Flammeovirga agarivorans: one gene and its partner. The protein of the gene in region 2 interacts with the protein of the main gene of each other region in a pairwise test. Links are inferred from orthologs where the notes say so. Each region holds a gene or a part of one and is shown on either strand. Other genes may lie near its edges.

Region 1 (4,592 bases), on a different replicon or contig from region 2:
AAGATCTCATCATTTCTTAAAGGTGTATTCAATGAGATATATCCCAGTTGTTGGTTATAGGTAAATTCTGTTGGAGTTAGTTCTCTTGCTGAACGTAAAATCTCAAATTCAGCACCATTTTCCATTCCTAACCCCTCTAACTGTCCTTTTATAGCATCTGAATTTCTATTTAAATTCTTTACTGAACTATAAAGTGTGTTGGCATTATTATCTGCTACTGGGTTTGTGTTTGTTCCCCATGATGGATTGTAAGGGTTTGCTTCACCCAAATCCATCAAACCTACTAAGTTTCTTTGTGTTTGAGTATCATTAGAACGGTTAGTCACATACACCTTCATACGCGTTACCACTACTCCTGAAATAACGTTAGGTGTTTGTTTTAATGATTCTTCGTATTTATCTCTAAAGAAATGTCCTATGAAGAAATGTCGGTTATTATCATAAGTATCTGCTCTAAATTCAAATTCTCTATTCTGCCCTCCATTCTTAATTGTAATGGTTTCTTGTGATCCTCGCTGTGAAGAGAAAACACTACTCACATATAAGTTTCCAAACCTTAGTTTACTGTATACACCAAACAGGTTCTGAGCTCCTGTGATTAATGAGTTTCGTACATTAAAACTTACATTACCTACTTGAATATCTTGAATGATATCATAATCGTAAGCAGTGTAAGCCATATTATACTGCTGATCGAACTGGAAAGTACTTTTCGTATCAAAATTGGATGATAGCTCTAGTTTGTCTCCTACCTTACCTACCATTCCAAGACCAACTTGTTGATCAAAATTAAATCCTCCGTTTCTTTGTTGTGTTACTGGTACTTGTGGGTTATCAACTCTTTGAAAAAGTAGACCAAAATCGAGCATTGCACTACCATTCAATTGAAAGTCAAGTGTACTACCTCCAAATAGAAAGTCTGCCACTCTACCTAACTCAATTTCTGGAATAAGTCGACCTCCATCTTGCCCTGGCAAAGCATCTCCACCATCTTGTTGCACTGAAAGCGTCTTATAATACCCTTCCATATGTTTTTTAAAGAGATAATCTCTATATGCATCATAAGGGATATAAGAAGGCTCTCTGTAATCAAGATTACCGTTTAATGTCTCCTTTATATCATAAGATGCTCCGGAGCTATCAATAGAAATTTCCGTTGAGACTCCAGGTGTTGTACCTAATAATGGAGTACTGTATTGAGGTGAAGACACAGGGTCCCCGACCCTATCTTTTTCATAGGGTTTAGAAGGCTTGAACCTAGTAGTATCCTGATCTTCTTTCATTTCCTCCTGAGGTAGATCCTGCTGGAAATACATCGGAGTTGCATTACTCTTGGTGGCTCCCACAAAAACAGGGAACATAAAAAATAGAGTAAGCACAGATAGTAAAACTGCGTTATTTAAGCGAAACAAAATGGAGTTGAAGATTTAATGTAACAGTTAGCACTTTAAAAATGTGCAAAAAAAGTAATAGTAGTACTTATAGGCTAATTTTGTTTTAATGCCAATTTAATCAATTTCTCAACACTCAAGTCTGCCCCATTTTTCTTGATTACTAGTTTTATAGACTTTTGTGCTGCTGCTCGGGTAAAACCTAATGCTACTAAAGCATCCATTGCTTCATCCACTTTTGCAGTATCTGCTGCAGGAGCTGTAGATGATTGCATAAGCTCTCCCGTATACTGCAATTTAGAAATTTTATCTCTTAATTCAATAACTACTCTTTGAGCAGTTTTTGCACCGATACCTTTAACACTCTGAATCGTCTTTACATCTTCCTGCATAATGGCAGAACAAATCTCTCCCATTGATAGTGAAGATAAAAAAGCGAGACCAGTTGAGGGGCCAATACCAGAGATGCTAATTAGTAATAAAAATATGCTTCGATCATTCTCTGAAGCAAAACCATACAATTGCTGAACATCTTCTTTTACATACAAATATGTATAAAGCGTCACTTGATCGCCCTCATTATAAAGGCTATATGCATTCAAAGGCCATTTGATTTCATAACCAACGCCTTGTACATCGATCACAGCAAATGTGGGAAGTTTTTTAACTAACTTCCCACTGATATAATAATACATAAATTTCTTTTAATTTAAATCTTTGAAAGTCTTTAGTTCAGCTTCCATTTCTCTCATCAGTTCCCTTTTATCCATACCTGGAGCAAAGACAAACCCCTCTGCATAATATAAGTTTGCACCTGAGTTATCCGGAAATAAATAACCTACAAATGGCCCTCCCATAGACAGGTTATTAGTTTTCCAAAGTCCTCTGATTTCCATGGCCTGTTTTCCATTTATTTTGGCAGATCTCACTTCAGGAGCAATTTTATCTTCTGTTACTACAAAAGAATTTTGGTTACTTGGATCCCCATATAAATATTGTTTAGCTAACTTATCTCGTAGATTCAATACATAATCTGGATCAAATTGTTTTTCGTCAGTATATGGAAATTTCACAAAGAAAATATTGTTATCGAATGACAATTCAGGATGACGCAACCATAAGAAATCTTTATCCGATTGAGCAACTTTGAAACCTGGCATAGTATGAATACTCACCTTATAATTTTCTTTCAAATAACGCTCTGTATTTCTATCATATTCTTTTTGAAGCGTTTTCTGTAGTCTTTTCGTTTCTACCTCATGGAAAGGCTCTCCTAAATAATATTGCTTGCTTGGATTTGCTAAAATCTCTCGCATTGTTGCTTCATCTTTTGCAAAAAACAACATTACTGTTTGATCTTTAGCCCATACATCCTGCTTAATAAAGAAGTATTTATCTTCCTCTTTTAATAAACTCTTGATAACTCCTTCTCCAAAAAATGAGTTCACCACTTTCGACTCTCTATTTTTTTTATCGAATGTTGTTACAATCAACACATTTCTAGCTTGGCGAAGAATATTATTAAAACCAGATGGTTGAACTTGAGTAACAGTAAATGAAGGTTCATTTTGAGGCAAGATCCCTCTTGTTTTACCTAAAACGGTTTCATAAAGTAATTGCCCTACACTCCCTTTCTTATTCCATTGATTGGAGTCAATAACTAATACCATCTCTCCGGGTTTACCCTTGGAACTTGGTAAAAATGACTTTTCTAAATTTGAGCTTGCACCTTGATTATCCTGACAAGAAAATAATAATCCAGTTGACAGGAAACCCATCAATACTAATATTGTTACTCTAAGTTGTTTCATTATTTATTTAGCTACTAAAGTGATATTTTTTGAATAAATGATATTGCTCTTAATTCAGCATAAGTAAAATCTGAATTTACAATAGAAAACCCAACATGTCCACCTTTCTTAGGGATCTCTAGTGAAATATAGTCACTTTGTGATGCAAATTCCACCGGATAGCTTTCTTTTGTGAGAAAAGGATCATTTTTAGCATTCAAAATCAGTACTGGGTGTTGAATATTGTGTATCCTTCTTTGCACACTTGCTTGGTGATAAAACTCCGACGCATTTTCAAACCCATGTAATGGTGCAGTATAGGCTTCATCAAAATCTCTCAAAGTTTTGAAAGATTCATCTAGCAAAGGAGTGGTATCTATACCATTCATAATTTTTGATTTGGCAATAACTTTAGCTTTAAGCTTCTTAAAAAACTTCTGATTATATATCCTTTTTGTTCTTTTTTCTAATTCATCACTACTTGGTTGTAGCTCAATTGGTGTTGAAATGGCCACACCTCCCACTATATTTTCCTTATTAAACTCTGGAGTCCCTAAAGCATTCATTAGAATAGCACCGCCCATACTAAAACCTACAAAAGCAATTTTCTTATACCCTTTCTTTCTTGCTTCTTCAACTACAACGTCAAAATCTATCACATCTCCATGGTGATAAAACCTTGGCAATCGATTTAATTCTCCACTACATGATCTGCAATTCCAGGCCAATGCATCCCAACCTTTCTCATTAAAAATCTTTGCAATTCCCTTACAATAATGGCGATCTGCCCCACCTTCAAGACCATGGGAAATAATTACTAATCTTTCAGACACATTATCTGTAATAGACCAATCTAAATCCAAAAAGTCTCCATCTTTCAATTCAACTCTTTGCCTTCGATAATTAACATCTTCGATTTTTCGTTTTGCAGAGGGTACAATAGTTTGTAAGTGACCATTAAATTGAAAAAATGGTACTTTTAATTTTGATGGCTTTACAATGGGCATTTTTTAAATTGTTGTCGTACGTATTCGAATAAGAATTGTCCTTTCATCAGTATTTACCTTAAGGTACTGTTGTTGAACTCCTTTTTCTGTCATTTTCACTTTTACAGGGAAAGATAACACCTCTCCTTTCTTTATAGTCTTCGGCAACTGAACACTTTCTATTTCAAAACCTTTACAGGTGACATTCTGAATAAATAATGATTTATCTCCAACATTAGTAATGTAGATTGGAATGGTTGATACCTCATCTATTTCACCTTTTATATTAAAATGATACCCTGAAAAAATGGGAACTGCTTTAACATGTTCTTTCCAATCCACCAGGTAATCTTTAGTAGAAGGTGTCGGATGATTTGAAACTATTTCACCTTGAATTGAAAGTGTATATTGGGCTATTTTAGCAT
Region 2 (4,023 bases):
GAAGTAAAATCGGATCAAAAGTCATTTTTATTGACAGAAACGATCAACCCTAAATTTTATGAGTCTAAAAAGAACAGGTACATCACTAGTCATAAAGAAGCACTTGAAGCAATTGACGAAAGATTAGAGAAGATGTATGTGAATTCTTATGTGCAAGATGCAGACATCATTCCTAGCCTTAGAGAATTAGAGAAATCATTAGCTGTTTACAGAGAAAGTTTCGATACTTTGATCCATGTGCAATTGGAGCGAGGCTTCAAAAGTTATGGTACGGAAGGTGAAATGCGTAGATCTATTTATAGTGTAATGAATTCAGGCTATGATTTAGATCAAGTAAAGATTCTATCTCTAAGAAGACATGAGAAAGATTATATTCTAAGAAAGGATAAGCGTTATGTGTCTAAATTAGTAGATGTTCTTGACGATTTAAAAAGTGATATCAATAGAACTGTTAGAGATAAATATGGAAAAGTATTCATTATTGGTGCTTTGGAGAAATACAAAACGAACTTCTTGAAATTAGTATCATTGGATGAACAACTAGGCTTTTATGGTAAAACAGGAATTAAAGATAACCTGAACGATCAGTTAGCTAGAGTAGAAGATCAGCTAGTGAATATCAATGAAGTGATTAAAGAATATGATCAATATTGGAAAAGGTTAAACATTGTGGTCTTAATCTCTTTTGCTCTAACGATCCTAACAGTAAATGCACTATTACTTTTCTATTTATTAAGCAGATTAGGAAAGCCAATTAATTTACTTTCGAAATCTATACAAAAAATTGTAGAAGAAGACTTCCAAGGAGAGCTATATACTATTAAAACTAAAGACGAACTAGGTGATCTATCAGATGATTTCAATTTCATGATTAATAAAATGAATGAAAGAAGAACTGAGATAGAGGAACAGCAAGTTGAACTTACGGAGACATACGAAAAGATTGATCAGATTCGTCAGATTGGATCTAAATTAAGTAGACACTTGAAAGTAGAAGGTATTATTCAAGAGTTCTATCACTCTTTACTGAATACACTTGATTTTAGCTCTTTCCTAATTGGTATTCATCAAGATGGTATTATGCATTATCAAGGCTTTAGTGCAAGTGGTGAGAAGATGGCTTTCTCAAGAAATCTTTCAGAATCTACACATTTAGGAGTACAGTGTTTCGAACGTCAGGAACCGATCATTTCTAATGATTATATGAATTCTAATGAGTTGAAACACTTCTTACCAGTATTAACGACTGAAAAAATTAGCTCATTAATTTATCTTCCTTTGATTTCTTCATCAAGTAAAATTGGTGTTTTAGCAGTGCATAGTGAAGATGTTAATGCATTTTCAGATGTACAGATCAATATGTTGGGTAGTATTGTAGTATATGCAGTAAATGCATTAGATACGGCAATTAACTATCAGAATATGGAAGAATTGGTGGATAGAAAGACCGTTCAGCTTCATGATCACAGGAATCAATTAATGGAGAAGAATGCATTACTTGAAGGTGCCCTTGAAGAGCTAGAGGTGAAAAACCAACAACAAACAAGTAGTATTCAATATGCCAAAAGAATCCAACAGGCCTTGTTGCCCAATATATCTTTAATACGATCTAGGTTTGACGATGCTTTTGTATTCTATAGACCTAAAGATATTGTAAGTGGTGATTTTTATTGGTTTGAAGAAAAAGGAGACCTTACTTATATGGCTGTAGCAGACTGTACAGGGCATGGAGTTCCTGGTGCTTTTATGTCGATTTTAGGTAGGGAAATCCTATCAAACCTTATCAATACACAAGAAATAGTTTCACCTGGCAAATTGTTGGATGAGCTACATGTTCGTATTCGTATTGTCTTGAAACAGGATAGAGTGAATAATAAGGACGGCATGGATATCGGTATGTGTGTCATCAATAAGAGAACAAATGAGTTGAAGTTTGCTGGAGCACATCACCCTCTATATGTAGTGAAAGAATCTGAAGAAGTAAATACGATTGAGACTATCGATGGAAACAAACAATCTATCGGAGGTCACCTGTTCAAAAAGAAACAATATGAACCTTTTAAAGAACATGTGATTGATCTTAATAATTCTCCTGAAATACTTTCATTCTATATGTCTTCAGATGGTTACCAAGATCAGTTTGGGGGAGAAGAAGGACGTAAATTCTACAAGAAATCGTTTAGAAACCTTATGACTGATATTGCTAAAAAACCAATGTATGAGCAAAAGTCATTGATTGCAATGAAAATTGATGAATGGATGGGTGCAGAACACAAACAGACGGATGATATTCTTGTTATTGGTTTTAAACCTACAAGACCAAGGTCAACAACAATAGATTTTTCATCCATCGATGAAATATTAAACGTATAAAGCAATGGCCTCGATAAGTTGATTTATCGGGGCTTTTTTATTTTTGAGATTCGATTGGGGTTTTCTTTTAAAAAAGCATTCCATGATTTCGCTTTATTGATATTGTTTCCTTTCTGATACGCATGGCAGACAGCTACACCTAATGCATCAGTAGCATCTAGTAGCGTATTGTCATCTATCTTAAATTTCAACATACTCATAAGCATATTGGCCACTTGTTCTTTAGAGGCATTGCCATTTCCGGTTACAGCAGCTTTTACTTTTTTAGGAGCATACTCTGTAATAGGAATATCTCGAATAAGTGCTGCCGACATGGCAACTCCTTGAGCTCTACCAAGTTTTAAAGCAGATTGAATATTCTGACCAACAAAAGGAGCTTCTAATGCTACTTCATCAGGTGCATATTCATCAAGAATACTAATGATGCGTTCATGGATTTTTCTAAGTTTTATCGCATGGTTAGCATATTTTTTCAAGTGGATCACACCATACTGTACCAAACTAAGTTTTGAACCCTTAGCCAATATAAGTCCATATCCCATTTCTTGCGTTCCGGGGTCAATTCCTAATATCAGTTTCTCAGTAGGCGTACTCTTCATTTGTTTGATTTTGATAGATGGTTGAGTAGCCAAAAATAGACAAAAAAAATGGGATCTCCGACCGAAGATCCCTTACAGCTGTTTTTTGCAACTGTGAACAAACCACCCAAAATTATTAATGACTCAATTTCTTTTTATGCAACCTTCGATGCATTTCTCTGCCAAACAGTTGCTTCCTCTGGTGTTTCAAATATTTTTAATGCTATACTTGGTTCGTTTTCTAATAGATTTTCTAAGTTAATTACAGAGAAACGGGTAAAAGGGTCACATTCATCTTCAATGATAATTCCAAAGTTTTTTACTTTTAATAGGTCAAGTTTTGGTAAAAACCAGCTTACAATCCAAGGGTTAGAACTCATCCAACCTGATTCAATAAACCTTGCGTCTAATACAACAATTTTAGGTTTTTTGGATTGAACACTTTTTAAAGACTCTTCTAAGAACTCAGTGAATTTTGTTGGTTGGAAAAATCCACGCATTCTGATAGTCATTACTCCTGTTCTGCTATTTATATCTGTGGTAAAGTTGGTCATATACAATAGGTCATTAATTCGAGTAATTGTTTGCCCTTATTACACCGCTCCGTCTTTTTTTGTTCATTCTAAATGTACAGGTAGACGTAATGAAAATACTAAAAATGAAAAAAATCTAATTTTATTAGAATAGGAATATATGGAGAACTCGAACGAAAATATGATTAATCAAAGTGACATTGTAACGGAAAGAAGTAAAATTAGATTTGAGTAGATATTCTAAGAAGAATCTGACATTGTAGTATTATTTCAAGGAAAATAGGAAGAATATGATCCTTAATCTGAAAAAAATAGAAAATGTATTTAAAGGAATTGGAAAAAGTTAGGGGTACATCAGTTAAAAATATTAGTTTTGGAAGATATTTGAGAAAAAGAGATGTGAAAACATCTTCCTTAAATATTTAGTAATAAAAGTAATCACTAAGGCAGAAAAAAAGATACTTCATAGAATGGCTAATATTGATATCTTATTAAAGTATTTTCCAGATTTAACAGATGTACAAAAACATCAATTCTCA

Evidence for each region.
Region 1: the proteins of ruvC (region 2) and ruvA interact in binary tests that used the Escherichia coli proteins (3 or more experiments, as listed by UniProt). The link is inferred for Flammeovirga agarivorans from one-to-one orthologs.

Annotation. Positions count from the first base shown.
Region 1 is NZ_JABAIL010000002.1:107,534-112,125, forward strand. Bases 287-3,161 are described here. They hold ruvA (Holliday junction branch migration protein RuvA), read right to left. Parts: upstream 2,087-3,161; coding sequence 1,487-2,086; downstream 287-1,486. Other genes in these bases: sov (T9SS outer membrane translocon Sov/SprA), read right to left, coding at 287-1,379; HGP29_RS05270 (DUF4837 family protein), read right to left, coding at 2,096-3,161. In the rest of the region: more of sov, read right to left, coding at 1-286; more of HGP29_RS05270, read right to left, coding at 3,162-3,202; HGP29_RS05275 (YheT family hydrolase), read right to left, coding at 3,217-4,188; HGP29_RS05280 (DUF1573 domain-containing protein), read right to left, coding at 4,192-4,592. UniProt on the Escherichia coli protein: The RuvA-RuvB-RuvC complex processes Holliday junction (HJ) DNA during genetic recombination and DNA repair.
Region 2 is NZ_JABAIL010000010.1:58,714-62,736, reverse strand. What follows is about bases 1,185-4,023. They hold ruvC (crossover junction endodeoxyribonuclease RuvC), read right to left. Parts: upstream 2,973-4,023; coding sequence 2,397-2,972; downstream 1,185-2,396. Other genes in these bases: rsmG (16S rRNA (guanine(527)-N(7))-methyltransferase RsmG), read left to right, coding at 3,955-4,023; HGP29_RS23245 (hypothetical protein), read right to left, coding at 3,107-3,505; HGP29_RS23255 (SpoIIE family protein phosphatase), read left to right, coding at 1,185-2,373. Also shown: more of HGP29_RS23255, read left to right, coding at 1-1,184.